2 regions of the Marvinbryantia formatexigens DSM 14469 genome follow, and region 1 is predicted to be linked to the other one. Evidence: riboswitches for the same ligand, from Rfam matches in the RefSeq annotation. Region 1 holds a riboswitch; the other holds the start of a gene.
What was found. A riboswitch is a leader RNA that binds a small molecule or an ion and turns the genes downstream of it on or off. The one in region 1 is predicted to bind tetrahydrofolate.
Positions count from the first base shown of each region.

Region 2: another riboswitch for tetrahydrofolate. It lies ahead of NQ534_RS03785 (formate--tetrahydrofolate ligase); the one in region 1 lies ahead of NQ534_RS21205 (folate family ECF transporter S component).

Region 1 covers NZ_CP102268.1:4,531,262-4,547,042, reverse strand. The annotation lists gene NQ534_RS21250 (LuxR C-terminal-related transcriptional regulator) at 1-1,949, shown strand, start outside; gene NQ534_RS21245 (YDG domain-containing protein) at 1,994-7,987, shown strand; gene NQ534_RS21240 (hypothetical protein) at 7,984-8,508, shown strand; gene NQ534_RS21235 (hypothetical protein) at 8,521-9,030, shown strand; gene NQ534_RS21230 (hypothetical protein) at 9,053-9,544, shown strand; gene NQ534_RS21225 (hypothetical protein) at 9,575-10,390, shown strand; gene NQ534_RS21220 (aspartate carbamoyltransferase regulatory subunit) at 10,518-10,946, opposite strand; gene pyrB (aspartate carbamoyltransferase) at 10,940-11,866, opposite strand; gene NQ534_RS21210 (putative ABC transporter permease) at 11,978-12,358, opposite strand; THF riboswitch at 12,448-12,548, shown strand; gene NQ534_RS21205 (folate family ECF transporter S component) at 12,688-13,236, shown strand; gene NQ534_RS21200 (bifunctional folylpolyglutamate synthase/dihydrofolate synthase) at 13,242-14,546, shown strand; gene folE (GTP cyclohydrolase I FolE) at 14,528-15,082, shown strand; gene NQ534_RS21190 (HD domain-containing protein) at 15,085-15,567, shown strand; gene folP (dihydropteroate synthase) at 15,564-15,781, shown strand, end outside.
Region 2 covers NZ_CP102268.1:731,720-747,500, forward strand. The annotation lists gene NQ534_RS03765 (hypothetical protein) at 1-1,151, opposite strand, end outside; gene NQ534_RS03770 (glycosyltransferase family 2 protein) at 1,170-2,183, opposite strand; gene NQ534_RS03775 (SGNH/GDSL hydrolase family protein) at 2,406-3,512, opposite strand; gene NQ534_RS03780 (formate/nitrite transporter family protein) at 3,723-4,484, opposite strand; gene NQ534_RS03785 (formate--tetrahydrofolate ligase) at 4,842-6,527, opposite strand; THF riboswitch at 6,707-6,797, opposite strand; tRNA gene NQ534_RS03790 (tRNA-Leu) at 6,920-7,001, opposite strand; tRNA gene NQ534_RS03795 (tRNA-Lys) at 7,113-7,185, opposite strand; tRNA gene NQ534_RS03800 (tRNA-Gln) at 7,202-7,273, opposite strand; tRNA gene NQ534_RS03805 (tRNA-His) at 7,293-7,366, opposite strand; tRNA gene NQ534_RS03810 (tRNA-Arg) at 7,401-7,474, opposite strand; tRNA gene NQ534_RS03815 (tRNA-Gly) at 7,479-7,549, opposite strand; tRNA gene NQ534_RS03820 (tRNA-Pro) at 7,582-7,656, opposite strand; gene NQ534_RS03825 (metallophosphoesterase family protein) at 7,817-8,299, opposite strand; gene NQ534_RS03830 (XTP/dITP diphosphatase) at 8,277-8,912, opposite strand; gene NQ534_RS03835 (lectin like domain-containing protein) at 8,912-10,258, opposite strand; gene NQ534_RS03840 (THUMP domain-containing class I SAM-dependent RNA methyltransferase) at 10,251-11,414, opposite strand; gene NQ534_RS03845 (rhodanese-like domain-containing protein) at 11,558-11,863, opposite strand; gene NQ534_RS03850 (hypothetical protein) at 12,380-12,592, opposite strand; gene NQ534_RS03855 (threonine/serine exporter family protein) at 12,885-13,328, opposite strand; gene NQ534_RS03860 (threonine/serine exporter family protein) at 13,322-14,098, opposite strand; gene NQ534_RS03865 (DUF1700 domain-containing protein) at 14,098-14,544, opposite strand; gene NQ534_RS03870 (hypothetical protein) at 14,811-15,470, shown strand; gene NQ534_RS03875 (polysaccharide deacetylase family protein) at 15,557-15,781, opposite strand, start outside.

The sequences.
Region 1 (15,781 bases):
ACGGCCAGGAGCGCATTGTGGTGGTTGACGACCTTTACACCGTCACCCTGCAGGAAATAAAGGAATGCTGGGCAGCCCTTTTCCGGAAGCTTGCCGGGCAGGAGGGTGTCCGCCTGGTACTCGTTTCCCGCGCGCCCGTCCCCGGATGGCTGCTCCCGCTCCAGGTGGAATACCGGTTCGCGGAGATCGGGGAGAAGGACCTCTGCCTTACCAGGAGGGGACAGGACGCGTACCTGGAACTGTCCGGCATCCGGCTGGAGCCGGAGGCGGCGGACCGGGCATGGGAGCTGGGGAAAGGCCACCCGGTATCTCTGAAGCTGCTGGCGCTGGAAAACGGGGACGTGGACCTGGCGGTAAAGAACATGTGGCTCTGGCTGGAGAACCATATCTTCGACCAGTGGGAAAAGGAGCTTTCCGAGTTCCTGATGGAAACGTCCATCGTGGAGAATTACACAAAGGAGCTGGCGGCGATGATCACCGGCAGGGATGACGTGGACGCGCTGGAAATGTACGGGGAATACGGGGATGCGGAGGACATCCGGCGGGTGCTTTCCGCCAATGCCCGGAGGAACCCGGCGGCAGGCTCCTACTTCGAGCTGCGTGGCTACTACCTGTCGCTTCCGGAAGAGATGATACTGGGCGACCCGGTGCTGATGTGCTACATGAGCATGCTGCATTCCATTTTAATGGACACGGAGGAGAGCGAGCGCTGGTACCGGGAACTGGAGGAATATGCAAAGAAACACAGCGGCGGCGAACGCCGGGAGGCGAGGCGCAGGCTGTTCTACCTGGACATCGCCCTGCCCCACAGGGGGAGCGCGGACATTGCATCACTCATAAAGAACGCGGGGAGCCTGCTTCCGGGGCAGAGGACGGCGCTGCCGGAGTTTTCCGTGACCACGAACCTCCCCTCCCTGATGAACGGCGGGAAGGACTTCTGTGAGTGGAGCAGGCATGACCGGGAGCTGGCGGCTTCCATCGGGAAGGCGGCGTCCATCGTCCTTGGGAAGTACGGGAAAGGGCTGGTGCCCCTTGCCCTCGCGGAGAGCGGCCTGGAGAAAGGCATGGACAGCTTCGAGGTCATGCGGCTGGCGGAAAAAGGAAGGATTGCCGCGGAAGGCGGCGGGAAGACGGAGCTGTGCTTTGTGGCGGCGGCGCTGCTTGCGTGGGTGGCAGTCCTGAACGGGAACGCGGAATTCGCGGAGGATATCATGACAGCCTACCGGGAGCGCGCGGAAAAGGAAGCACCCCGGACGCTGCCCAACGCGGATGCCTTCCTGTGCAGGATATACCTGTACCGGAGGCAGCCCGCCAGGGCAGCGGAGTGGATGGAGAAGGCACCGGACGAGAACGGGACGTTCTGTACGCTGGAGAGGTTCCGGTACCTGACGAAAGCGCGCGTCTGCCTGATGGCAGGGAAGACCGGGGAAGCCCTGGCGCTCCTGGAGCAGCTCCTGTATTATGCGGAAAAGATGAAGCGCACCTATATCCACATGGAAGCATCCCTGCTCCTTGCCATCGCGCTGTACCGCGCGGGGCGGGAGGAATGGAGGGAGACCCTGCAGGGCTGCGTCACACAGGCGGAAAGCTACCATTTCGTGCGGCTGTTCTCCCGTGAGTGCGGCACTGCGCTGGACCTCCTGGAAACAGCGGATCTCACCTGGCAGGATGGGGACTTCCGGACAGAGGTGCTGGATGAGTGCCGCAGGATGGAGAAATTCTATCCCCGCTATATGGAGCAGGGGACGGACGCCGAGGTGCGGCTGCCGGAGCAGGCATTGAAGGTGCTCAGGATGCAGGCGGAAGGCCTTTCCACGCGGGCGATCGCGGAGCGCATGGGGGTAAAGGAAAACACTGTGAAATACCATAATAAGGAAACATACCGGAAGCTGGGTGTGAACACCCGGACCGCCGCAGTCAATGAGGCGAGGAAACGGAAACTGATATAGACATGCCGGCGGAGCCGGAAAAGGCAGTTTTGGAGGAATGCAGGATGGGACAGGTAACCAGAAAAAAAAGAAGGAAGAGGCGCCCCGCGGCACTGGCGGTACTGCTGGCAGGGATGCTGGTGATGCAGACAGCAGTACCGGCGTATGCCGGGGAGGAAGCCATCATCATAGAAGAAACAGGGGCGCAGGCAGAGCAGACTGCAGTGCTGGCAGCAGAAGCGTCCGGGGAAACGGCGGAAGAAACGGGAGCGGAAACATCCGCGCAGATGTCTGTGGAGGCTGTGGCGGAGACACCGCAGGATCAGACCGAAGAAACACCGCCAGTACCGGTTACGGAAACGGTCACGGAGGCACCGGTTACGGAAACGGTAACAGAGGCACCGGTGGAAACAGTGACGGAAACGCAGGAAGGGACACAGACGGAAATAACGGCGGACACGGAAGCGCAGACCGGCACGGAAAGCCCTGGTACACAGGGGCAGGAAACAGAAACCGGGACAGAAAACACGGAAGCAGGAATGCCGGGGGACGGCACGGAGGCAGAAAGCGGACCGGAAACAGAGACGGAAAGCGAAACGGAAACAGAAACAGAGACGGAAACAGAAGAAATCGCGGACATGGAACTGCAGTCTGCCGGGACCACAGCGGTCTGCGCCCCGGATGCAGGAAGCCTGCCGGACAATGACACCTTATATGCCGGCTATGCGCAGCGGATCCTGTATGGCGGGATCTCCCTTTACAGCAGCAGCTACGGGGAAAGCACCCTGACGGGGCTGGACCTGAAGATATACCGGTTACTGAAAGAAAGAATTACGGCGGTTGCCAGCGGCACGGCATCTTCAACATCCTTCACACTTACGTGGGAGGAACTGGGGATCACGCAGACGACCTGGACGGAGGAAGAACTCGGCGTTCCAATATGGAAGGACGAGAATAAGCCTATGAACGGTCTTGCAGAAGAAGCCGAAGCGGCAGTCCTGAAAGGAATCGGTTATGATGCAGGCCGTGTCCCCGCTATCATTTCCGCCCTGCTGGCGGACTGCCCGTATGAGCTGTACTGGTATGACAAATCTGCCGGGACAGAATATACGCAGATACCCGTGATGGGGGCAAGTTACATCAAAGGAAATAGTTCAATTTATTTCCTGGATAAAGGGATAACCATCAGCTTCTCCGTCGCCGGTGATTATGCAGGGGACGGGACATACACAACCGATACATCAAAAACAGGCGCGGCATCCAGGGCGGCAGCCACCGCGCAGCAGGTGGTAAATGACAACGCAGGGAAAACAGATGTTGAGAAGCTGACCGCATACAAAGATTACATCTGCAGTGCGGTTTCCTATAACAGCGCGGCGGCAGGCGGAAGCATGTCAGAGGGCGGCAACCCGTGGCAGCTTATCTATGTGTTTGACGGGGACAGCTCCACCAATGTGGTCTGCGAGGGTTACGCAAAGGCATTCCAGTATCTGTGCGACCTTGGCGGTCTGACCTGCTATACAGTGACCGGCACTATGACCGGCGGAACCGGTGCGGGCGCTCATATGTGGAATATCGTCACACTGGACGGCAAAAACTACCTTGTGGATGTGACAAACAGCGATGAGGGAACCGTCGGGCAGAACGGCGGACTGTTTCTGGCTGGAACCAGCGGCAGCGTGGACGGCGGCTACAGCTTTACGGCAAACGGACAGGGTGTGTCCTATACCTATGACGGGGACACGAAAGCCCTATATGGTAGCGGTATCCTGTCACTGGCGGACATGGGATACGGCGAGACGGCGGCTGCCAGTGTGGAGGCAGACGGGGTGACCGCAGAGTATGCGGATATTATGGAAGCGTTTGGTTCCATACAGGACGGGCAGACGGCGACGGTCACACTTCTGAAAGATGTGGAAATTGAGGCAGGAAAGAAAATCACCGTCAGCGGCGACGTTACGCTGGTGGGCGATGGACACACCCTTTCCGGGACATATACAGACTATGGAATAAGCGGTCTGCTCAATATTCCAACTGGTGCAAAACTGACTATCACGAGCGGCATATTTGTGAATTCAAGTTTGGCTTATTCCAAAATTTATACTGTGTACGTCAATGGCGGCACACTGGTCATCGGCGGCGGGACGATTACAGCCACAGGCAGCAATGGTGATGCGGCTGCCGTATGGGTTAATAGCGGCTCAGCCGAGATCAGCGGAGGTACGTTCACCGGAACAGTCTCCGGTTATTACAGTGGCTACGGCATTTATGACAATAGTAACGGCAATGCGAAGCTCGCCAGCGGCACATTCACTGGCAGTTCCTCGGCGGTGTATGTTATTTCGGGCAAAGTTAGCAATCTGCTGGAAACTGGGTATATCTATTACAAGGATGGCTCTTACGCGGCTGGTGATAGCAACAGCTTGGGTTCCGGCACCTATACGGTGGTCAAGTGCGAGAACCATAGCTGGGGCGCATGGTCTGACGCAGGCGACGGCACCCACACCCATGCCTGTGAATACTGCGGGAAAGAGAATGCAGAAAGCCATAACTGGGGCAGCTGGTCCAATGATACGGCTTCCGGCAGGCATGTGCATATCTGCGAGGTCTGCGGAGCATCGGAGGGGGAAGCGCATGAATGGGGCACAGGAGAAACGGACAGCTCCGGAAACTATATCCTTACCTGTACAAAGTGTGATGCGCAGGCAGTGGCCAGCGTGAGCAGGGACGGCGGCAGGACGGCAGATTATTATGTTTCCATAGAGGAAGCGTGGGCAGCGGCAAAAGAGTTAAGCAATGGGGATACGCAGACAACACTGACGCTGCTCCAGAATGTTACAGTCAGCACCACGCTGACCGTGGAAAGCGGCGACGACATCATCTTTGCCAGTGCGGAGGGGACGGATCATACCCTGTTCGGCGATACAAACGAAACAGACGGCGGTCTGATCAATATCACAGGCGGTACGTTTACACTGGCGAGCGGAACTGTCAAAAATGGCGAAAATGGAAGCAATGCCATTGCAGTAAGTGGCGGCGGTAAATTTATCATGAACGGCGGTTCGGCAGTCGCGCAGGCGGACGGACATTCCGGTATCTGCGTATACAGCGGGGGAACGGCGGAAATCAATGGAGGAAGCGCCAGCGGATATAATGGACTGGCAATCGTAGACGGCGGTTCCGGAACTGTTTCCGGCGGAACCTTTACGGGAACCTATCTGGTTGCTGATAATTCGGCTGCGGTACTACTAAGGAATGTGAGCGGAACGCTGCAGACAATACTGGAAGAAAAAAAAGCTTACTATGAAGTGAAAGATGACACGAAAACTCTGATCACTGACATGACTGACACAAGGCTGTACGGTACGGTAACAGTAGAGGACTGTACCCATAGCTGCGAAAGCTGGACGGATGACGGGGGCGGAGAAAATCACAGCGGAATATGCGTGGTCTGCAAAGCTCCCATGTCGGAACCCCATGACTGGGATGAAAATGGAAAGTGTACGGCGGTTGGCTGTACTGCGCAGGCGGCAGCCAGCGTGACCGTGAATGGTGAGAAATCGGCATATTATGCTACGATTGAAAAAGCATGGCAGGCGGCGAAAGGCAACGCCGGAGGCGCAACTGTTACCCTGTTTTCCGATGTGACGGTAGCTTCGGCTCTGACCGTGGATGGGAATGACAACATCACCTTGACCAGTGAAGTAAAAAACGATGGGAATGACACATATACAATCAGCGGGAACGGGTCCGCTGTCATCAGCATTAGCGGCGGAAGTCTGACCCTCGAAGCAGGAACTGTGGCAGGGCGGGAGATGTATTCTTCTTCCGGCGTGACGATTACCGGTGGCAGCTTTTACATGGAAGACGGCAGTGTTTCCGGATATATGGCATTAGACATACAAAACGGAGAGGTTTACATTTCCGGCGGAAGTGTGAAGGGTGGTACCAGTGAGGGCGGATATGGAATCAATGCGATTGGAGGCAGGATAGAGCTTACCGGCGGCACTTATTATGGGGAAAGCGCGGCTATTATAAATATGGATAGTGGGCTTCAAGGCGTCGCGGTCAGCAACCTTCTTGTCGAGGGCTACGCCTTTAAGCAGAACGATTCATGGGTAAGTGATACCAGTATCAGTGAATTAAAAGGTACGGTCACAGTGGCAAAAGTCCCGATCCAGAGCGTGAGCATTTCACCAGCCACGACTACGATTACCTACGGCGACACTGCAACCACACTGACAGCTACTGTAACACAGCCGGATGACAGTGCCAATGCCGTTACTTATCAGTGGTACTTAAACGGTGAAGAGATTGCCGGGGCAACAGGGGAAACCTACACTCCCGATAAGCTGGATGCAGGAGAGTACGCATACATCTGCACCGCCACTGTAGACGGGTATTCCCTGTCCGGAACAGCAGCCGCTGTTACTGTGAACAGGGCGGATATTGAGAATGCAGTGGTAACGCTGAAAGGCACCCGTTTTGAGTATCTTGGCGGGACACTGGAGATTGGCGTTCAGTCGGTTGAACTGAACGGTACCAAGCTGAACTATGGAACAGATTACACATATAGCGGCTACACCGGAAAGGACGCTGACACTTACACCGTTAAAGTGGAGGGAAAAGGGAACTACACTGGCACCGCCACAGCTACATGGGAGATTTATCCGAGGGAATTGAACGTAAAAGACTGGACGATTGAGAAGATTTATGACGGTATGACAGACATCGTCCTGAACGGCACAGAGTTTCAGCTTGATGGCGGCTATCCCTGGTACGGTCAGGATGATGATATAAAGCTGGATGCCAGCGGCGTCACCGCACAGTTTTCGGACGCTTCGGCCGGCGAAGGAAAAGACATCACCTATACCGGAGAGTTTACCCTGACCGGCAAGGATGCAGGCAATTATATTCTGAAAGAAATGCCTGCTTCCCTTACCGGAACCATTACACAGCGGAAGATTACCGTTACGCCGGATAGCCTGACCAAAGAATACGGAGCAGATGATCCTGAACTGACTTACCAGCTTACCAGCGGTTCACTGCTTGCCGGGCATACCCTGACCCTTGGGCGTGCAGAAGGCGAATCCGAGGGAAGCTATGCTATCAATACATTTACGATCGTGGATGAAGACGGTAACGATGTTGCAGGAAACTATGATGTAATACTGGAAGCTGTGGATTTCCAGATTACCAGGTCCGACCTTGCCACTGCCACCGTGACGCTTGAGCAGGACAGCTTCATCTACGATGGCACCGAGCACAAGCCCACTGTTACTGTGGTTAAGAACGGGAACACCCTTACGGAAGGCACGGACTACACCGTGACCTATGAGAAGAACGTGGATGCCGGAACTGCCTCTGTGACCATCACGGCAGTGGAAAACGGTAATTACTATGGCACCCGGACAGTCGAGTTTAAGATTGAAAAGGCTACTCCCAATCTTGGTACTGTGGGCTATACCGGTACCATTTATCCTGACACGGCGCTGGCGGATGTTGTGCTGACCCGGACCGATGACACTGTACCCGGCACTCTGGCGCTAAAGGCAGGCCAGACACTGATTGCAGGTACCGGAGAGTATGACTGGACTTTTATTCCGCAGGATACCGACAACTACAATGAAGTAACCGGTACTGTCACGTTGGAAGTGGTAACAGACCCGGATGCAACAGCCTATACCATTACCATTCCGAAAACTGCCGTTGCGGGCGGAGATGCCGTCAGCGTTGGAATCAATAAAGAAGAACCATTCAACTTAAATGGCGGAACAGTCAGCGTTTCTGTCAGCGATGGAATTGATGAAAACGGGAAACTGACTTTAACGAATACAGATGGTTCCGGAAGCAGTGTGACATCTGCGATGTATGTGGGTGAAACGCCGATCACGTCATTTACGGACCGGATTTTTGCAGTATTTGAATCCCCCGATGATTCCCCGGTATCCTTATCCTTTAAGGCACCGACAGAAACAGACATCCTGGCAGGAACCTACGAGGGAACCGTCACATTTTCGATTGATTATACAGCAGCGGAAGGAGGGACGACAGAATGAGCAGTAACAACCCGAAAGGGAAGACAGGAAAAATCCTTCTTCTGATCGTGCTGGTAATCCTGCTTGTGGGAGCCGGGGTATTTGTGGGGCTGAACTGGAATACCTGGTTCGGGGAGGATACCCCGCAGGGCGGCGGTCTGACAACGGATGAAAATGCCGAGGACTGGACCGGCGAGCAGGATGTGTATGAAGGGGAGAAAAACACGGACACCATTGATATCCCCGGATACGGGAGCATCACCCTGAAGGCGGATTCCGCAGAGCAGTCCGTGAACCTGTACAACCCGGAGCAGAATACCTGCTACTTCCGCATGACGCTGCTGCTGTCAGACGGCACGCAGTTATGGCAGTCCGGCCTCATAGAGCCGGGAAAGGGAATCTATGATATCACGCTGGAGCAGACGCTTGTCACAGGAACCTATGAGGATGCGGTGCTGAAATATGAATGCTTCGCGATGGATGACGCACAGACGCCGTTAAACGGCTCTGAAATAAAATTAACATTAAATGTAATCAATTAAAGGAGGATCACCATGATGAAAAACAGAAAGTATCTTACAAAAGGACTTGCAGGAGTGCTTGCAGCAGGAATGATCGCAGGAGGGGCACTGACCGCTTTCGCAGCGGATCCGCAGACCGGTTCCATGAGCGTGACATTCACGAAAACGGCACCTGATTCAACATTCACACTCAGCATTCCGAGCAGTGTGACACTGCTGGAGGATAAGGAAGTAACGGAGAAAGTAGGACTTTCCGCTATCAGCGTAGCGGATACGGAGAAGGTGCAGATCAGGGTGGCATCCGGAATCACAAACGGACAGGTAACCCTTACGGACAACGATATCAGCAGGAGTGTTTCCTCGACGGTAAGCCTGGACGGCACGACGGCAATCGGGAATAACGCGGTAGTAGCTGAATTTAGCGGTACCTCCACCACACCGACAACCGGAGGCACACTGCATTTCTCCGCAGTCGGCATCGATGCAGAAGTGGGAAATTATACCGGCACGATCACCTTTGAAGCGTCGATTGTAGACAAATAAATCTCCGGGAGGCGGCATAGGCATGGAAACAGGGAAAAAACGGAAAAAAAGAGCTGTGGGCGCGGGTCTTGCAGCGGCTGTCCTGGCAATGTCCGTCTGCACAGCGTATGCCGCTGACGGCAGCCAGTCGCAGTCCATGCAGCTTACCATCCAGAAGGATGCGTCCTACACAATGTCCATCCCGAAGAGCCAGAATATCGTTTTTGGAACGGTGGACACAGAAATCGGCAGCCTGTCCGTGACGGGAGAGATCGGAACAAAGCAGGAGGTCCGTGTCAGCGTGGATACCACGGAATTTACGGACACTGCGGATGCCGGGAACCATTTCCCGTTTGCACTCTGGCAGGGAAGCGGGGTATTTACCGGGAAGACCTGGAGCAGTAAGGAACTGGAAGACGGCGGGACATCCGTCCCTCTGACCGTCCACATCCCCAGCGAAATATGGGGGAAAACCAGTCCGGGCACCTACCGGGCAGTGATCACCTTTGCGGCAGAGCTTGCTGATACACAGTAAGACCGGAGATTTCAGAGAGGAGGCGGGAAAGTGGGATTTTTAAAGAAAGGGATCCGGACACTGGCGGAAGCGGCGGCACTGTGCCTCCTGCTCACTGCGCTCCCGGCGCCTGTGCAGGCGCAGGAGGCGCAGACCGGGCAGGACAGCCAGACCGTATTGACTACAAAGGTGGACGGACATCCGGATACTGTGGAAAAAGGCAGCGGGGAAGTGACGCTTGACGACGGGACGGCTGTGACCGTGGAAGGGGACAGCCTGCCGGACGGGCTGCTCTTCGTGGTGGAGCACATACTGGAGGAAGAAAACGGGGAAACCCACGACTGGATCGAGAAATGCATGGAAGGGCTTGGGACGAACCTGCATGTCTACGATATTTATTTTGTGGACAGCAACGGACAGCGTTATGAGGTGGACGGGCAGATTACAGTTACAATCAGCCTGAATGGTGCATATAGAAATCCATCCGTCTATTATGTGTCCGGACAGGGCAGCGTGACCCGGATGGAGAGCAGCGTATCCGGCGGTAAGATTTCCTTTGTTACCACACACAACAGCTATTATGTGCTGGCGGAGCAGCCGGAGGGCGGAAACGAAACGGAAACACCGGGCGGAACAGAGACGGAGACAGAAACGGAAACAGAAACCGAAAAAACGGGCGGAAAACAGACGGGGGACACGGGAACATCCGGGAAAACGCCGGGCAGCTCCTCCGGAAGCGATGCGAAAGGAACTGCAGCAAAGACCGGGGATGAAACAGACCCGATGCTGTGGATACTGCTCTGCGGAGGCTCGGTAATGGTTCTGCTGGTCTACGCGGCAGGAAGAAACAGAAGAAAAGCAGATTAAAAATAAAAAAGCGGGAACGGATACAATCTTCTGCTAAGCCGCTTATGTAAAAAAGCCCTTTGGCAGCATGATAAAACGTACTGCCAAAGGGCTGTGAAAATTTAGGGGCTTTGGACCCCGGCATCATTTATTTTCCGCGGTATTTCTCTTCGCAGTATTTGCAGCGGTAGACCTCTTTTTCCGGGTCAGTCAGGAGAAAGACATGGTCCAGCTCCTGCTCGATGGAGGTGATGCAGCGCGGGTTTTTGCATTTGATGACATTTACAATCTTTTTCGGGAGAGAAAGTTCTTTTTTCTCCACGATTCTGCCATCCTTAATGATGTTGACGGTGATGTTGTGGTCGATGAAGCCGAGGATGTCCAGGTTCAGCATATCGATCGGGCATTCCACTTTGATAATGTCCTTTCTGCCCATCTTGTTGCTGACGGCGTTTTTGATGATTGCCACGGTGCAGTCCAGCTTGTCCAGCCGCAGATAGTGGTAAATCGTCATGCTCTTGCCGGCTTCGATGTGGTCGAGCACAAAGCCCTCGTTCAGTGCGCCTACGTTTAACATGTGGTATCCCTCCATTTCAGCAGTGTGAGAATCAGTGCCATTCTTACATAAACACCGTACTGTACCTGTTTAAAGTAAACGGCGCGCGGGTCGTCGTCCACCTCCACAGATATTTCGTTGACGCGCGGGAGCGGGTGGAGCACCAGCATATCCGGTCCGGCAAGCGCCATTTTCTTTTTGTCCAGAATGTAGAAATCCTTCATGCGCACATAATCTTCCTCGTTGAAGAAGCGCTCGCGCTGCACGCGTGTCATGTAGAGAAGGTCGAGCTTTGGCAGAGCCTCCTCCAGGCGGACTACCTCCTCAAACGGGATATTATTTTTCTGAAGGACGTCCTCGCGGATGTAGCTGGGAATGCGCAGCTCCTCCGGGGAGATAAGGATAAATCTTACATTCGGATAGCGAATCATTGCGTGAATCAGCGAATGGACGGTGCGTCCGAATTTCAGGTCGCCGCAGAGACCGATGGTGAGGTTGTCAAGCCGTCCCTTCAGGGAGCGGATGGTCATCAGATCGGTGAGCGTCTGCGTGGGATGCTGATGTCCGCCGTCGCCGGCGTTGATGACCGGGATGGAGGATTTCATGGAAGCAACCAGCGGCGCGCCCTCCTTCGGGTGGCGCATCGCGCAGATATCGGCGTAGCAGGATACCATGCGGATGGTATCGGAAACGCTTTCGCCCTTGGAGGCGGAGGAGCTGGCGGCCGAAGAAAAACCAAGTACATTGCCACCCAGATTCATCATTGCAGCTTCGAAACTGAGTCGCGTTCTTGTACTTGGTTCGTAAAACAAAGTAGCTAATTTCAAACCATCGCATTTGTGAGCGTAGGCTTTTGGATTGGCTTCAATATCACACGCCAGATCCAGAATGTCGTTCAGCTCCCCGACGGAGAGGTCCAGAGGGCTCATTAAATGTCTCATAAATTGCATCTCCTTTTCTCTTTCTTACAGGTCTGCGCATTCCCTGCGCAGACCTCTTAGCTTCATAGTATACACTATAATTCCCCGGAAGAAAAGAAGAAAAAATGTTTTTTATGAATTTTTCAGGAGCTTTTCATAAAACAGTCCGGTGAGGAACCACAGGGGCGCATAATCCAGCCGGATAAGCCCGTGATAGTTGAGCTTTGCGTCGCTGTAATCCCAGGGACAGATGCCCCTTTTCTGCAGGAAGGAGCCGGTCAGATATTCCATGCTGAAAATGCCGCCCATATAGAGCAGCCCGCGCTTCAGGACGCCGAGCGGACGCAGGAGCACGGAAACCGGGCGGATGATGGCCGCCATGCCGTAGATGGGAAACATCCAGATGGAGGACTGCCCCATCAGCTTAAATTCCCCGCGGCGGAGGGAATCGAGACTGGTCCAGAGGATTTCCAGGCACCAGCCGCATACGCCGCACTTCAAAAAATTTTTCATAGTGTGAGTATGCGCAGATACAGCGGGATTTATGCAAGTTAGTGTTGAAAATCGCGGGTTCTGTGGTATAATGACGATAAATAAATAATAGCGAAGTAGGAATAAGCGCGTTAAGTTGTCAGCGGCTGGGGAGTCGCCCTGAACCGAAAAGCCCGCAGGGGTTTGCGATGCTTTTTCCGCACCCGTTGCTACATATGAGAACGCCTCATAATGTGGAGGGAATATTATTTATCTACTCTAAATACCGCGTCTGTATGTCGTCGGATGGCGGTGTTTTCAGGGCGGATGAAGTTTGTCCGTTGAAATCACATCATGGAGGTGTTATTTTTATGGAAAGAAATAACAAAACGACAATCGACACACGTACACTGGTCTTTATGGCGCTGCTGGTCGCCATGCAGATTATCCTCAGCAAGGTGGTCTCGGTGGACCTGGGCTTTGCGCGGGTGACTATCAGCAGTCTGCCGACCATTCTTGCCGGACTGTGGTTCGGTCCGGTGGCGGGCGGCTTATGCGGAATGGCGGCGGATATTCTCGGCTGTCTGCTGAAGGGCTATGCGGTCAATCCGCTGATCACGCTCTCCACGATGACCTGGGGCGTCATCCCGGCGCTGATGCATCCGCTGATGAGAGGTACGAAGCTGCACAGAACCCTGTATTTATGCCTCTCCATCGTATGCTGCGCGATCAGCGGGACGCTGGTTCTGACCACCTGCGGGCTGGTGCTGATGAATGGCTATGATCTGTACGCGATTCTTCCCGGCAGACTGATCCAGTGTGCGGTAATGATACCGGTTTACAGCGTGCTTGCCAATCTTCTGTATTTCAGCCCGCTGACAGAGGTTGTCCGCGGCAGCGCGGCGCACAGGACGGTGTGACGGCGATGGACTATACAGAAGCGAGGGCTTATCTGGCGGAGGCGGCAAAATCCGGGAGCGTGCTGGGGCTGGAAGCCATGCGGGCGCTGCTGTCGGAGCTTGGCGATCCGCAGGATAAGCTGAAATTCATTCATATCGCAGGGACAAACGGCAAGGGCTCCGTGCTGGCGTATGTTTCCACCATTCTGAAGGAGGCGGGCTATCGTGTGGGCAGGTATATTTCCCCGACGCTGTTTTCCTACCGGGAGCGCATCCAGGTAAATGAGATATATATTACGAAAGAAGCGCTCACAGAGCATACCTTCCGCGTCCGGGAGGCAGTCGGGCGCATGAAGGCGGCGGGGAATCCGCTGCCGACCGTATTTGAGATAGAGACAGCCATTGCGTTTTTATATTTTGTGCAGGAGGACTGCGATATTGTTGTGTTGGAGACCGGCATGGGCGGCGACACGGACGCTACAAACGCGGTACAGACGACGGTGCTGGAGATTCTGACTTCCATCAGCATGGATCATATGCAGTTCCTGGGCAATTCTCTGGCGGAGATCGCCGCGCACAAGGCGGGCATCATCAAGCCGGACACGGTGGTGGTGAGCGCCGCGCAGGAGCCGGAAGCCATGCGGGTGATAGAGGAGATTGCCGCAGGGCAGCGTGCGCAGCTTCGCATCGCGGACGCCGGCAGGGCAGAGGAGGTCGCTTACGGGCTTTTTGCCCAGCGCTTTTCCTGCGGCGGATATAAAAATCTGGAGATTCGCCTGGCGGGCACCTATCAGATCGCAAACGCCGTTGTCGCCGTGGAAGCGGTGCGGGCGCTGCAGGAGCTGGGCTTTCGGATTACGGAAGAGCAGCTCAGGCAGGGCCTTGCAAAGACCGTCTGGCGCGGACGCTTTACCGTGATATGCGACGAACCGCTTTTCATTGTCGACGGGGCGCACAACCGCGGCGCGGCAGAGCAGCTGCGGGAATCGATAAAGACGTATCTGGCGGGCAGGCGGATCATTGCCGTCTGCGGAGTGCTGAAGGATAAAGAATATGAGGCTGTGCTGCAGATAACGGCGCCGTACATAGACAGGATGATTACGATAGAGACGCCGGACAATCCGCGGGCGCTGCCGGCAGAGGAGCTGGCGCGGACGGCACAGAAATACATTCCGCATGTGGAGGCGGCAGAGAGCCTCGCGCAGGCGGTTGACCGGAGCTTTTCGGCGGCGGACAGGGAAGGGGACGTGATACTGGCGTTCGGTTCGCTGTCTTATCTGGGAGAAATGATAAAGGAGACAGAAAAATGGCGATGGACCAGGAAAAAATAAAGGAAGGCGTGAGGCTGATTCTGGAAGGAATCGGCGAGGATACTGGCCGCGAGGGGCTGATTGAGACGCCGGACCGCATTGCGCGCATGTACACGGAGATCGCGGGCGGCATGTACGAGGACGCCGGGAAGCATTTGGAGAAGCGCTTCCATGTAGACAATAATGATATGGTGATGGAAAAAGATATCACATTTTATTCCATGTGCGAGCATCATATGCTGCCGTTCTGGGGTAAGGCGCATGTGGCGTACGTGCCGGACGGCTGCGTGGTGGGATTAAGCAAGATCGCCCGCACGGTCAATGTGTTCGCCCGCAGGCTGCAGCTCCAGGAGCAGCTCACCGCGCAGGTGGCGGACGCCTTCATGGAGCACCTGGCGCCGCAGGGCGTCATGGTCATGGTGGAAGCGGAGCATATGTGCATGACGATGCGCGGCGTGAAAAAGCCGGGCACAAAGACGGTCACGGTGGTCACCCGCGGCGTTTTCGAGAACAATGAAGCGCTGCAGAACCAGTTCTACCGGATGCTGGGGCGATAGCGATGGAGCGTGTAAATGCGATACTGAAAAATGAGACGTACCAGTCGTATCTGCGGGAAATTGCGGTGTGCGAGGAAACGCGGATTTTCTGCCGTCACAATATGGGGCATTTTCTGGATGTGGCGCGGATCGCGCAGCTTCTGAATCTGGAGGAGGCGGTGGGAGTGCCAAAAGAGCTGATTTATGCGGCGGCGCTTCTGCACGATATCGGCAGGCATCTGCAGTACCGGGAAAAAATCCCGCACGAGCAGGCGAGCGCGCATCTGGCGCCGGAAATTCTGCGGGAGAGCGGCTTTTCGGAGACGGAGACGGAGGAGATCCTGGAGGCGATAAGGCGGCACCGGGATGCGTCCGTGCGCGGGGAAAAGAATCTTGCCGGGCTGATTTACCGGGCGGATAAGCTTTCCAGAAGCTGCTTTGCCTGCCCGGCAGAGCCGCAGTGCGACTGGAAGGAAGAAAAGAAAAATCGGAGGATTGTGCTATGAAAATCGGAAACCGCAAATTCCAGGAGACGGGACATACTTATATTATGGGGATTCTGAATGTGACGCCGGATTCCTTCTCGGACGGCGGGCGCTGGAATAATCCGGAGGCGGCGCTGGCGCACACGGAGCAGATGATCGCGGACGGCGCGGATATTATCGACATCGGCGGGGAATCCACCAGACCGGGCTACACGATGCTCTCTGACGAGGAGGA
Region 2 (15,781 bases), 780 kb from region 1:
ATGCCCACATCCACCCGGTTGCGCAGATAGCGCCCCTGATAGTATAAAAAGAAATACAGCACGACCACAGCGGCAAGCTCTCCCAGAAGCGCGGCGATATCCCGTCCGCGATGTCTGGCGGACAAAAGCCAGACGAGCAGCGTCAGCAGAAAACACCAGAAGCTTCGCACGGTGTACAGCTTCAGCAGCACCTTTCTCACAAATCCCTTCAGAAAATCCAAATCCACGCTTTTCGGCGTTTTCAGCGCAATCAGCTCCTCCAGAACCTCCTGCGAAAATTTTTCCGTGTCCATATGATTCCAGCCGCGCAGAAGCTGATAAGCATTTTCGTCGATTCCAAGCGCCTCATACGCTTCCCGGTTTTTCTTATAATCGGGGAACCTATAATCAAAAAGCTCCGTCCTGGCGGCGTTGTACGCCTCATACCTCTGCCAGTCCTCCGAACGGTAAGCCAGACGGTCGGCGCCATAGAGCACAGCAACCGCAAAAAGAAGTGCCGCCGCTGTCCGGACATAGCGCAGAAAGCGTCTCTTTGCCTCCTGCTTCGTATACTGCCGCAGACGCAGCAGCTCATAAATTACAATTCCAGACAACAACGCGGCCTCCGCAAAAAACTGCGGCAGCCGGTACACAGCTCCGGCGCAGGCAAGCAGAAGCCCGCACACGGCACTGCGCCATCTTACACGCTCCTCCGTCACGGCATCCAGCAGCAGAAGCATTCCCGCCGCTGCCGCAATTCCGGCTGTTTTTGTATACTGGAGCCGGATATAACCTTCAAAAGCAAAATAAAGCAGTATCCCGCAAAAGACCCACCACGGCAAAGAGGTGCGCAGCCGTCGCAGACCCACATACGTTACCGCGGAAAAAGCGCAGAAAAGCACCGCATACTGCAGCAGTGCATACCATGCAACAGCATCCGTCAGCCGGTAAAGCGCACTCAGCAGCAGCCCCGCAAGATAGTTTACATAAATCATATGTGCATCATAGCTGCCCTTTGCGCCGTTTACAATCGCGCACAGCCCCATATCGTCGTTCGTCTCATACGCCGGCGAAAAAAGCGCCAGAAGCACTGCAAGCAGAACCAGATTTACCATGATGGCAAACCAGGGCTTCCCGCAATGCTTCTGTATCCATACTGTCTGTTTTTTCATCTTCTCCCCCAGAATCCGCTATCTGGCAGCCGTCCTGCCGTCCGGACCGCCGCTCTTTTCCTCCCGCGCCGTCTCCCCGGTCTCATACGTCCGGTCGCTGATAATATAGCGCGGTCTCGCCTTTGTCTCCAGATAAATTTTCCCGATGTACTCCCCGATGACGCCGGTGCAGATAAGCTGTATCCCGCACACGAAGCAGACGATCGCGCAGGTGCTCGCCCAGCCCTGCACCGTTTTTCCGGTAAAAAACTGCACAATGATCCACACAATCATCAGAAAGCTGAGCAGAGAGACTGCAAAGCCCAGCATGGAAATCATCCGGATCGGCTTCACGCTCAGACTGGTAATGCCGTCTGCCGCAAGGGACAGCATCTTTGAGAGCGGATAATGGCTTTTCCCCGCCATACGCTCACTGCGCTCATAATACACCTGGGTACTCTTAAAGCCCACCAGCGGCACCAGTCCCCGCAGAAAAATATTTACCTCTTTAAACTCCGCCAGCTCGTCCAGCACCAGACTGGAAATCAGACGGTAATCGGCATGATTGTAGACCACCTCCGCGCCCATCCAGTTCAGCAGGCGGTAAAAAAGCTGCGCCGTATATTTCTTAAAAAAGGTATCCGTATCGCGCCTGCTGCGCACACCGTATACCACCTCAAATCCTTCCATATATCTGGCAACCATCTCGTCCATCGCGTTGATATCATCCTGCCCGTCACAGTCGATGGAAATGGTGATGTCGCAGCGGCTGCGCGCTTCCATCAGCCCCGCCAGCACCGCGTTCTGATGGCCGCGGTTCCTGCTCTGCGAAATCCCCATGAAATGCTCATCCTGCTCTGCCAGACTGCAGATAATCTTCCAGGTATTATCCCGGCTTCCGTCGTCCACAAACAGAATCCTGCTCTCGCCGCTGACGGCGCCCTTCTGCGCCAGCGCATGAATCTTATCCAGAAACATCGGCGCTGTCACCGGCAGGACCTCTTCCTCGTTGTAGCACGGAATCACAATATATAAAACAGGTATTTTTCTCATATCGCGTACCTCTTACCGTAACCGGCAGACCGCTGCCGTTTTCCTTCATTTTATTATAGGGCACAAACAGGGCTCTGTCAACACGCGGCAGACCCACAGGTTACAGTAACCTTTTCAACCTTTTTATGCAGGCTGTGACATTATGACCAGGCAGTTACCAATATAAAAACTGCAGAGCTGTATGAAATTCACACTGCCCTGCAGTCTCTGGAACTCTCTTTTTCAGACCTGCGTCAAAACATAACTGTATATTTTTTTGTAGGTAGCGGTCGTGTAGTGAAGCCCGTCCACCGTCTCGAATTTATTTTTCTGAAGATAGCTGTAGCAGTCTATGTAGCGGTCCGGAAACGCGCTCTTTACCGCGGTATTAAACTTCTTGATATACGACTGCAGAGTGGAACAGGTAAACCAGCCCCAGTCATATTTTTTGTCGATTGGATTGATCGACATAAAATAAAACTCTGCTTTCGGATAGCTCTTCATCAGCTCCTTGTAGCGCGTAATATAGAGGTTGTAGTTTGCAACATCATTGACGCCGAGATTAAACACAACCGTTGCCGTCGGGTTCGCCTTCAGCATTTTTTTCAGCTTTGATTCCCCGGTGCTTACAAACCAGCTATAGCCCTCGCCCACCTTGGCGATGCATTTGCTGCTGATGCCAACGGCGCTTCCAAGACCGACCGTTCTGGAATCACCCACAAAAATATCTACGCTGCCGGTTTTCTTACCAGACGTCTGTGTCTTATCTGCGGGGATATTCGTTGTGCCGGCAACAGCCGTCGTACGGATGCCCTGTGCATTGACATAATATTTTCCGACCGTCTTATTTACCGCCATACTTCCGTTGGACTGGAAGTAATAATAATACTTTCCAATCTTTTTCCAGCCAGTCTGCATCTCACCGGTCGTGGAAAAATAGTAGTATTTCGAAGCAATCTTTACCTTCCCTGTAGCAGCCGCCCCTGTCTTCGGCGAGAAGTAATATCTCTTTGTGCCGATTTTCTGCCAGCCGGTCGCGAGACTGCCGTCGCTCTCAAAGAAGTAACGCTTTCCGTTGTACTTTGCAAGCCCGGTCTTCAGATAGCCGTTCGACATAAAATAATAAATCTCTCCGTCTATCTTCAGCCATGCGCTTTTCGCGTATTTTCCGCTGTTATAGCGATAACGGTATCCCTTCGCTGCGATGACCCACTTTCCGGCTTTTGCCTTCGGCGCTTTCATAACGTTTGTGAGTTTCGCCGCTTCCACCTTTGTACCGGTAATGGTTGTCCCAAGACCAAGCGTAAGAAGCAGACATGCCATCATGAGAATAAATCTGATTTTCTTCATAATACCTCCCAATAACTCCCAAATACGTTATCAGTATAACACAGGGAAAAAAATATCTCAACCTTTATTTAAAGATTGAGACATTTTTTTGCAATATTCACAATATCTATGACACATTTTTGTAATTTTTTCACCTTCCGGCTACCATAACCCCGAAAAAGCAGCCGCAGCTCTTCCCGGAGAGCGCCGGATACGTGTCTGTCCGGTCTTTTATGCCTTCTCCTTCGAAATGAAGTAGTAGGGAAGCGCCACAAAGACGATACCGCCCACCATGTTTCCGAGCGTAACAATCAGAAGATTGTACAAAAAGCCGCCCAGACCAACTGCCGCTCCATTCATCATACCGACGGACAGAAACGTCATGTTCGCAATGCTGTGCTCAAAACCGCAGGTCACGAAGGTTCCCACGCAGCAGAAATTCATCACGATTTTCGCTCCCTCCGATTTCAGCCTGGTTCCGCACCAGATTGCCACACACACCAGAATGTTGCAGAGAATTGCCTTTGCAAACAGGTTTGCCGGCGTGCCCGTTGCCTTTGCCACCGCCGTGTTTTCAAAAAATGCTCCGACATCGCCGCTGCCCGGTATTCCCGTCATGGTAAAAATACCCGCCGCCACCACGGAACCGACCAGATTGCCGAGATAACATACGACCCATACCTTCGCCGTCTGCGCCCAGGTCACCGTCTTTTTCAGCGCGCCGACTGACATCACGAAATTGTTGCCGGTAAACAGCTCCGCACCGGCTACTGTCACAAAACAGAGTCCGACCGAGAAAATGATGCCGCATACCAGCTTCTGCGCCGGCTGACCGGTCATATAGCCGCCGACGATTCCCATGAGGATACTTCCGAAAGCGATATACAGTCCCGCCATCATGGAAGAAATAAAATATCCCGCCGGGTTCTTTTTCAAAAAGTTACTTTTTGCAAGCGCCGTATTCGACGCCGCTTTATAATCCTCCTGAAACATGCTATGTACCTCCCAGATAAAATACGCAATCGTTCTGTAAAACCACAGATACAGACAGGCACCCCGATATCACATGTCATAAGCAGCTTTCATTATAGAAAACCAGTGAAAACATGGATACAGGCTGCCTGTCCTTTTAAATTTCAGAAAACATCCGCACGGAGTGCTCTGACCCGAAGGGTTCAGAAAACGCCTGCGTTTTCTGTGCGCCGGACGCTTTTCCGCTTGCGTCCGTGCGCATCCTGCACAGAGTGCTCTGACCCGAAGGGTTCAGAAAACGCTTGCATTTTCTGCGCGCCGGACGCTTTTCCGCTTGCGTCCGTGCGCATCCTGCACGGAGTGCTCTGGCCCGAAGGGTTAGAACAATCCGGAAATCTTTCCGTTCTCGTCCACGTCGATGCGCTCTGCAGCCGGTACCTTCGGCAGACCCGGCATCGTCATGATCTCGCCTGTCAGCGCCACGATGAAGCCTGCGCCTGCGGAGATCTTCAGGTTGCGTACCGTTACCTCAAAGCCGGTCGGTGCGCCGAGTTTCGTCTGGTCGTCGGTCAAGCTGTACTGTGTCTTTGCCATGCAGATCGGGCAGTGCTCGTAACCAAGGGCGGTCAGCTCTTTCGCCTGCTTCTGTGCGTTTGCTGTCAGAACTACCCTGCTTCCGCCGTAGATCTTCTGCACGATTGCGTTCAGCTTGTCCTCGATGGTGCCGTCCAGCTCATACGCGAAGGTGAAGTCATTCGGCTGTTCGCAAAGTCTTACAACCTCTTCCGCAAGTGCGATACCGCCCTCGCCGCCTTTTGCCCATACTTCGGAGAGCACAACATTTACGCCAAGCTCTTTGCATTTTGCCTCAACAAGGTCAAGCTCTGCCTTCGTGTCGGTCGGGAATGCGTTGATGGCAACCACGCACGGAAGCTTGTATACGTTTGTGATGTTGCTTACATGTTTCAGAAGGTTCGGAAGGCCTTTCTCCAGCGCCTCCAGGTTCTCATTGTTGAGATCCGCCTTTGCCACGCCGCCGTTGTATTTCAGCGCGCGCACTGTTGCCACGATGACAACCGCGTTCGGCTTCAGTCCCGCCATACGGCACTTGATATCCAGGAATTTCTCAGCTCCGAGGTCTGCGCCGAAGCCTGCCTCTGTTACCGTATAGTCAGCCAGCTTTAATGCCAGCTTGGTTGCGGTTACGGAGTTGCATCCGTGTGCGATGTTTGCGAACGGGCCGCCGTGCACGATCGCCGGGGTGTGCTCCAGTGTCTGTACCAGATTCGGCTTCAGGGCATCCTTCAGAAGTGCAGTCATTGCACCCTCTGCGTGCAGGTCGCCCGCCGTTACCGGCTTCTGTTCGGAAGCTTTTCCGTATGTATAGCCCACAATGATTCTTGCAAGTCTCTTCTTAAGGTCTGTGATGTCGCTTGCCAGGCAGAGCACCGCCATGATTTCAGATGCTACTGTGATATCGTAGCCGTCCTCTCTCGGCATTCCGTTTGTCTTTCCGCCAAGACCGTCCACCACGTTACGAAGCTGACGGTCGTTCATGTCCACGCAGCGTCTCCAGGTAATCTTGCGCGGGTCGATGTTCAGCTCGTTGCCCTGGAAGATGTGGTTGTCCAGCATCGCCGCCAGCAGGTTGTTTGCCGCGCCGATCGCGTGGAAGTCGCCCGTGAAGTGAAGGTTGATATCCTCCATCGGGACTACCTGTGCATAGCCGCCGCCTGCAGCGCCGCCCTTTACGCCGAATACCGGTCCGAGGGACGGTTCACGCAGCGCCACCATGACCTTCTTGCCGATTCTGGAAAGACCGTCTGCCAGACCCACGGAGGTGGTGGTCTTTCCCTCTCCTGCCGGTGTCGGGTTGATTGCCGTCACCAGGATCAGCTTGCCGTTCTCGGCATCTGTATCCTTTAACAGGTTATAATCAATTTTTGCTTTATATTTACCATACTGCTCCAGATATTTCTCGTCGATTCCCGCCTTTGCTGCAATCTCGGTAATCGGCTGCATCGTTGTCTCCTGTGCAATTTCGATGTCTGATTTGAATCCCATAATGATTTTTCCTCCATTCATAATTTTACATTCTGTCTGCCGCGGCACAGCGCACCTGCCTTTTCCGCGAATGCGGATTATTCCGGATACAGCCTGCCGCCTGCTGATTTTGGGCAAAAAAATGCTGCGCAAACCAAAAATATTCCGACTGGCCCAATCAGAACATTATGCTTTTACGCAGTAGCGGAAGCGGTCATATAACGCGGTAACCCTTCGTTCACCGGAAGTCTCCCCATCCGATGACACTTTACGTATAAGACCTACTCTACTTTATGATATTCAGGCACTTCTTTTGCTTTCGTCTAACAGTATACTCACTTTTCGGCTGTTTGTCAAGGATTTATCAAACATTTTTGAAAAAAAAACGACTTTCCGCCGAAAGCCGCCTCTCATGCGGAATGAGGGATTTGAACCCTCACGGTGTAAACCACAGGAACCTAAATCCTGCATGTCTGCCAATTCCATCAATTCCGCTTATCAAAACCGGAGGGACTGCGCCCGGCGCCTGCCGGTCCCGTCTTCTCTGCCGGTCATACCTTTTTATATAACAAAAAGCATCGACCTTTACAATCAATGCTTTCCGGATGAAGCATCGGGGATTCGAACCCCGGACAACTTGATTAAAAGTCAAGTGCTCTACCGACTGAGCTAATGCTCCATAAATATTACTGAAACTGGGCTAGTTGGATTCGAACCAACGAGTGCAGCAGTCAAAGTGCTGTGCCTTACCGCTTGGCGATAGCCCATCATTCGCCGTAACGGCAGGGTGGATAAAGGGATTCGAACCCTTGGCCTCCAGAGCCACAATCTGGCGCGCTAACCAGCTGCGCTATACCCACCATATCCTTTAAAAGGCTTCCTTTTGCAAGGAAACGAGCCTGAAGGGATTCGAACCCCCGACCCACGGCTTAGAAGGCCGTTGCTCTATCCAACTGAGCTACAGACTCACAGAGCGGGTGATGGGAATCGAACCCACGTATCCAGCTTGGAAGGCTGGTGTTCTACCATTGAACTACACCCGCGCAATCGCGTCGCTCCAGCAGTTCTGCTGAAGTCGGGGTGACAGGATTCGAACCTGCGACCTCCTGGTCCCAAACCAGGCGCTCTAGCCAAACTGAGCCACACCCCGGATTCTCGTACTCCTGCGCATCCCACGATTAACGCAAATAAGATTATATTATAGCCTTAAAAAAAAGTCAACTGTTTTTTTCACATTTTTTTACGGTTTTTTGCACATTTTACGTTCTGCGGCAGGATGCCCGGCGGATACGCTGTTTTCGCTGTACCGGCTACTCCAGATATTTAATCGTATAGTCCGCATTGCCCTTCTCATCCAGCTCCATGATGATATAGCTCGGCTTTCTGCCCTCCTGGCGCGGATAGGACAGGCTTCCCGGATTCAGCAGGACCAGACCGTCCTTTTTCTCGATTTTCGGGCGGTGCGTGTGACCATACATCGCAATATCAAAGCCACGTGCGCGCGCCTCCCTGCCAAGCATCTTTGTATCCAGTGAGACATAATAATAATGACCGTGCGTCAGAAGCACCCGGTAATCGCCCAGCATAATCTCCTTCTCCCGCGGCATATCTCCGAAAAAGTCATTGTTTCCGCTCACAATATCCAGCGGCTGTCCGGCAATACGGCTCATACAGCTCTCCGTCTCCTCTGCGTCGCCAAGGTGTATCACGCGCTCCACCGGCTTCTCCGCCAGCAGGACCTTTTCAAAATTTTCATTTCTGCGATGGGTATCACTGACAATCAGTATCTTCATGGACATTCTTCTCCTTATCGTAGTACGCTTTTAGCTTCTCCTTCATCGCCCGCAGCGCCTTTCCCCTGTGGCTGATTTCGTTTTTCTGCTCCGGAGATATTTCCGCGGAGGTACAGCCATACTGCGGAAGGTAAAATACCGGGTCGTAGCCGAAGCCGTTTTCTCCGGCGGACGCATAGCCGATTTCCCCTTCCATCACACCTTCGCTCGTCAGAACAGTGCCGTCCGGAAGCGCCGCCGCAATCACACAGACAAAGCGCGCCGTCCGCTTCTTAGGCGGGACATCCGCAAGAAGCTCCAGGATATGCCTGTTCTTCACCTCATACGGCGTCTGTTCCCCCATATAACGCGCGGAATAAATGCCCGGAGCGCCGTCCAGATAATCGATTTCCAGACCGGAATCATCCGCCAGCACAACGGCGTCCGTCAGCTTCTTCACCGCGCACGCCTTTATCATGGCGTTCTCCGCAAAGCTGGCGCCGTTTTCCTCCACGTCCGCCGTAATGCCCGCTTCCTTCTGCGAAAGCACCGGCACGCCCAGATCCGCGAGAATCATCCGGACTTCCTTCATCTTTCCTTCATTTCCCGTGGCAAATATAATTTTCCCTTCCATTATGCATCCTCTCTGTCTTCTGTATAAGCTTTCAGGCAGACATTCGCCTGATGCTTTTCCTCAGTGCGCGTCCAGATAACGCCATTATGACTAATATACCCTTCTCCGTCCGAAATATCAACTGTTTCTGTCGCTTCTCCCGCCACATATTCTGTCGCCACCGGATACTGCGTCCCCGGTGTATGTATCTCTATGCCGACAGCGTAACGCTGCCCGCTCTCAAGCGCCACCGGCTCGTCCAGCTCTGCCGTATAATAGCCGGTTTCCTGCACAATCCCCCGCTTCAGGGTCCTGCGCTTATAAAAGGAGGAATCGTCCTGGAAATCCTCCACCACAAAGATTTCGTATTCCGTATTCTGCCCGGTCGCGTAAAAGCCTGCCGCCCGCAGATTTTCCGCACCGCCCGCCACATAGACATTTGCAGCAAAGCAGCTTTCATCGCCGTATCCGAGCTGTCCCACCCAGCCGCACAAATCGGTCTGGTAAATATGGTCGTAGTTATCGTTTTCCTCAATTCCTGTGTAGGCGACCGCCTGGTTGCCGATGTTCACGTCCGCATAGGATACGTAAAACACGCCGCCGTCGCCGAATTTTTCTCCCCAGCTGTTCTGGCAGATAAAGGCGCCCGCCTCCTGCGTGTTGCGGTTAAAATGCGACGCTTCGTAATTGTCGTCCCATCCGATAATCAGAACGTCGTGGTTGGAAATCTGGTCGCCGTCGTAAAAATAGGAGTTCTCTATCTGGTTATAGTAGACGGAAGAACTGAAAGCATTATCCAGGTCCATGTATATTGCAGACTGCACCGCTCCGTACTGAAGAACGGCGCGCTTTATGGCGTCATGATCCTTATTCCGGAACATCTGCATCTCCTGGACATGCTTCACCGCCGTCAGCCCTTCGGGCGAATAGCCGTCCCCGTAGGGGTCGTCCTCCTCCAGCACCGGTCCCTGCCAGGCGGCAAGGTACGCCATCACCATCGTGTACGCCCCGCCGTCGTTCTGGTCCTTCGAAAAGCTGTTCTGCAGCGACAGATGGTCCGGCGAGAACACCAGACTCTCCTGCGGCAGAAAATACGCTTCCATTGCCGAGCACGCCGTAATCGCCCAGCAGGTGCCAAGCGAGCCCTGGCTTCTGACCGTTGGCATCCTGCCCGCCTCCCGTCCGTCATAGCGCGCCGGGAGCGCCGAAAGCGTCGTCGCCTCCGCCGTGTCTCTGCTCTGCGTCTCATATACGCTCTGACTGACCGCCACCGTCTCCGGCTCCGCCTGGCGGAGCAGATCGTATGCCAGCCAGGCCACCAGGCACACCAGCACAATTTTTAAAAACGTTTCTGTTTTTTTAATCAATCTGTCTCTCCTGTTTTTTGCGCGGAGGCTTCGGGCCCAGGAACTGATATAGATAGGTCTTCATCATTCCATTATATATTTTCCGGTTTTTATCCGCCTTTCTTCCAATATACTTTTCCGCGTCCTCATAAGCCGTAATGACATACTCCGACCAGCCGTCCAGCCTTGCAAAGCTCCTGCCCATCTCGCGGTACAGCTGCGGAAGCTCGTCCTTCGCGGAAAGACGCTCGCCGTAGGGCGGATTTGTGATGACAAACCCGTATTTTTTCGGATGGCTCAGCTCGCTGACAGGGCGCTGCTGGAAATGAATCAGATGCTCTACCCCGGCGCGTCCGGCGTTTTCCCTCGCCGCCTTTACAATACCGCCGTCAATATCGTATCCCTGTATGTCCACGGAAATCTGCGTATCCACAAGCTCCTCCGCCTCACCGGCAGCCCCGCTCCAGAGCTTTCCGGGAATGAGGTTGTCCCATTTCTCCGCCAGAAAATGGCGGTGCATCCCCGGCGCTATGTTCGCGGCAATCATCGCCGCCTCGATGGGAATCGTCCCGCTGCCGCAGAAAGGATCTACCAGAATGCGATCCCGGTTCCACGGCGTCATTAGAATCATCGCCGCCGCCAGTGTTTCCGTAATCGGCGCCTTTCCCGTAAGCAGACGGTAGCCTCTCTTGTGAAGTGAATCGCCCGACGTGTCAAGCCCAATCACCGCCTCATCCTTCATAAAGAATACCCGGACCGGATAGGACGCCCCGCTCTCCTCAAACCAGTCCTGGTGGTAGACCGTCTTCAGACGCTCCACCATCGCTTTTTTCATAATCGACTGGATATCCGAGGTACTGAACAGCCTACTTTTGACCGACGTCGCCTTTGCCACCCAGAATCTGCCGTCCCGCGGGATATAATCCTCCCAGGGCAGCGCCTTTGTTTTTTCAAACAGCTCGTCAAAGGTTTCGGCGTGCACCCTGCCCACCTTCAGCAGGATGCGTTCCGCCGTGCGCAGGAACATATTCGCATAGCAGATTGCTTCCATGTCCCCCACAAACGTTACCTTTCCGTCCTCCACCTGGCTGATTTCGTAGCCAAGGTCTATAATCTCTCTTTTTAAAACCGCTTCCATTCCAAAATGGCACGGCGCAATTAATTCCACTGTATTCATGCTTGCCGGCTCCCGCACTGTCTCTTTCTCATCGTCATCCCCCGGACTAATTATCCTCTGAACAAAATAGTTATCCTCTGAGCTAATTATCCTCTGGACTAAATAGTCATTATCTGAATTGTATCAAATCGTTCTCTTATCTGTCAATACGTCTCTGTCATTTTGCCGCGGTACGCGTGAAAGCCGCCGACCACCGTCTTTACAAGATACCCCCTGTCCGCCAGCTCCTTCGCCGCGGACATGCTGGAGGAGCCGCGCTCACAGTAAAGAATCAGATACATATCCATCGGAAACATACAGCAGCTCTGCAGCTTTTCGTAGGGAATGTTGATGGCGCCCCGGATGTGACGCTCCCGGTACTCCGCGGGATTGCGCAAATCTATGATGAGCGCATCCGGATTCCCCACATAGCACTCCAGCTGCACCGGTGTAATCATTTCAAATTTCATGGCAAACACTCCTAAATCCGTATATGCTGCGCAACAGTTCAGACAGGCTTCCCTGTTACCGTTCTATTTTAATCTATGCAGCGCGCGCCTTCCCGTTCCTGCGCAGAAAAATCTCATCCGCACAAAAAGACGCCTGCGCGGAAAAATCCTATCCGCACAAAAAACGCCTGCGCGGAAAAATCCTATCCGCGGAAAAATACTGCCTGCGCGAAAAAATCCCGCCCACGCAAAAAAATCCTGTACGCGTGAAAAAATCCTGTACGCATAGAAAATGCGCCGGGATGGTTCCCCGGCGCATCTTGCTTTTGCCTCTTAAATTCTGTATTGGCAGCCCATCCGTCGTCCTCCGGCCCGGATACGTCCTGTGCCGCCGCTTAATTGCAACAGCCCGGACCTGTCATGCCGCCGTTTAATTACAGCAGCCCGGACCAGCCATGCCGCCGCTTAATTGCAGCAGCCCGGACCTGCCATGCCGCTGCTTAATTGCAACAGCCCGGACCTGTCATGCCGCCGCGCTTAATAATCGCAGTCTGTGGTATGATTCTGCGTCTGTACGTTTCTGGCGGCGCCTGCTTTATTCTGTGCTTTGTTCTGCGCCTTATTCTGGCTGCCGGTGCTGTTCTGTGCGCCGGTGCTGTTCATACCGTCTGTAGCTCTGCCTGTTGTGTTTGTGCTGTTATAATTGCAGTTTGTAGTGTTGGATTCGTGCATATTCTTATTCTTTGCCATGCTTCTGACCCTCCTGGTTTGTTAATTTTTAGTTACAGGTCTTATTATTCCTTAATATTTTTTAAATTATGTATTGCAATTTTTTCCATAATATATTATAATTCCCTTTGTAAGAGGAAATACCTCTTACGACCCCTTATTAATTATTTATACTCCCCTCGAAACAGCAGGTAGCTCCCCTACCTGCTGTTTCACGTTATCCGGATATTTCCGCCCCGGCTTATCTAAAGTTTATCCGGGCATTTCCGCCCGGCTTATTTCCGTTCATCCGGATATTTCCGCCCCGGCTTATCTAAAGTTTATCCGGGTGCTCCGGCTTATTTATTTTCTTCAGGGTCTGAAACACGGAATCCATAATAAAGATGGCGAGCGCTATCACCCCCGCAATCTGTGCAGTAAGCGCAAGATAAGAAGCCGCCGCCTCCATATTTCCCATAAACAGCTCATATCCCGTATGATACATCGCCGCGCCCGGCACCAGTGTTAGGATGCCGGAAATCAGAAAAATGGTTACCGGCGTTTTCAGCACCCGCGCAAACAGGTGCGACACCAGCGAAATGACAAGGGCGCTGATAAAGTTCGCCCAGATAGGTCCAAAGTGCGCATTGCAGATGAGGTACACCGCCCACCCGGCGGCGCCTGTCAGCCCGCAGTATCCCAGAAATTTTTTCGGCGTCTCGATTACAACGGAAAACGCCACAATGGCAATAAATGCCCCGACGATCTGTATCAGCATATGCCCACTCCTCTCATCAGTAAGGTCGCCGCCCCGGCGCCTGTCACGATTGCCGCCGCCTTGAGAACGGCTTCCAGGATTTTCGCGCCGCCCGCCACATAATCTCCCTGCAGCGTATCGCGCACAGCGGTCGTCAGCGCCGCGCCGGGAACGATCGGCATTATCCCGCCCACAATCACCATGTCCGCGTCCAGCGGCGGATACAGCGCCTGCAGCAGCAGCGCCGTAATTCCGATCATCAGCGCGCACAGCATGTTTTCTATAAACGCATTAAGCTCCAGCTTTGCGCACAGCAAAAGCACCGCCGCCAGCACAGCGCCGGTGATACCCGCCGCAATCCCGTCGGCGATCGTTCCGCCCAGCAGAATGGAAAAGGCGGCCGCCACCACGACAATGCAGATATTTTTCTGCCAGAGCGCGCAGGTGTGTTCCTCCATGTGCTTCAGCCCCGAAAACGCCTCTTTTAACGACATTTCTCCCGCACAGAACTTACGGGAGATTTCATTTGTTTTTGCTATTCTGTTTAAATTTGTTTCCCTGCTGCGGATACGCTTCACGACCGTCATGGAATCCATATCCGGATTATCCAGCGTGACGATCAGCCCGGTGGCGGTGACATATGCCTCCGCCGATTTCAGCCCGGACACGGAAAGAATCCGGTGTATCGTATCCTCCACCCGGTAGATTTCCGCGCCGCTGCTCAGCATAATCTGCCCGGCGAGCACCGCCGTATCCAGCAGTAATTTGTAATCTGTCAGTTGATTTTCCATTATCTGCCATGTCTCCTGAAAATTGAAATTACCAGTATAATAAGAAGAATCGGCACAAAATATCTTATGGCAAACGCAGCGACCGAGCCGACCAGCCACAAAAGCAGCAGCACGATCAAAATGCCGGCAATGGGAAGCACCCATTTTACCACCAGCGGATTGATGTTCCAGGTGTGCACCCGCCTGTGAAATTCCTCCTGCCGCGGCGTTTCTTCATAATAACCGCCGTTCTCCTTTTCTGTTTCCGCCTCCGACGCTTCCAGAAGCGTTTTGGCAATAAAAACAGGGCTGCCAAGCTCCTCCAGCACATCGCTCTCTCTGCGCCCGGCCGCAACCGCCCCCGAAATATACTCATCATAATAATGCAGATGTCCCTCTATCTGCGCCGGACTCAGCTCGCCCTCAAGCTGCGTGCGCAGGGTATCCAGAAATTCCCGCTTTGTCATCTTTCCTCCTTTAATCGCTTCGCGATGGGATTTTTGAACTCCTGTATCATTTTTGCGGTCTTTGCAGTAAATGCAAAAACCTGCCTAAATTATAGGGCAAATACCTGAAATTCGCAAGAACTTTTCTTGATTTTCAGCAAAATCTGGTCTATACTAAAAGCAGTTCAGCCATATCTTTGCACTTATCTGCATAAACCTTAAAAAGGTGATGCAGTCCAGCCAGGTTATATCAGAACTATTAGAAGTTTTAAAGGGGAGATTCTGAGATGAAAGCACGTAGGTACAGACTTCTGGTGATTATGGTGTGCTGTCTTGCCGGTTTTTCCGGCTGCCGCCGGAAACCAGTCGAAACGGAAACACAGTCCGAGACTGTTTCAGAGACACAGTCAGAAAGCGAAACAGAAACACAGACAACAAAGAAACAGACGGAAACACAGAAGCAGACAACGCAGAAACAGACAACACAGAGAACCACCATCACCCCGTCCACGCAGGTTCCGCAGACCACCTCCACGCAGGCGCAGACGACAGAAGCCGCCCAGACCACCGAAGCCGCCACCCAGCAGTGTCCTTACTGCTATAACTGGTTCGGCACCACGCTCCAGGCGGACGGCAGCTCGGAATATTCCAGCCACGTAGCCGCCGAGGAGGCTTATCTTGAGAGCATCCAGTCCTCTGCAACTACGCCGGATACCTCATCCTACCAGACCGGCGCCGATGGAAATCTCTACGCGCAGTGTCCTTATTGCTTCCAGTGGTTCTCCGATACCGCCGATGCCAGCGGATATTCTCCCTATGCCGACCATGTGGCCGCCGAGTCCGCCTATGCCGCACAGATGGCAAACCAGGATCTTGTGCAATGCCCTTACTGCGGTAACTGGGTAACGCAGGAGGAATACCAGGATCATATCAATAACGGCTGGTAGACAGCTCTCCGGAATTCCCGTTCACAAAGCGGAATTTAAAACAGAAATACTGCAAAAGCGCCGGATAAGCTCCGGCGCTTCACACATCAGGACACATCCGAAATCTGCCTGCCGGTGTGATCCATGTGATAATTGTCTTTATAAATCAGCTCAGAGATTGGCACCACCTCATATCCCTGCTCCGCCAGACCGGTAAGCAGCTCATCCAGCGCCTGCGCTGTGTATTTAGCCCCGTTATGGCAGAGGATTATCGCGCCCTCCTCCAGATTTTTATGCTTCAGCACCGTATCCAGAATGCTCTGCACGCCGTA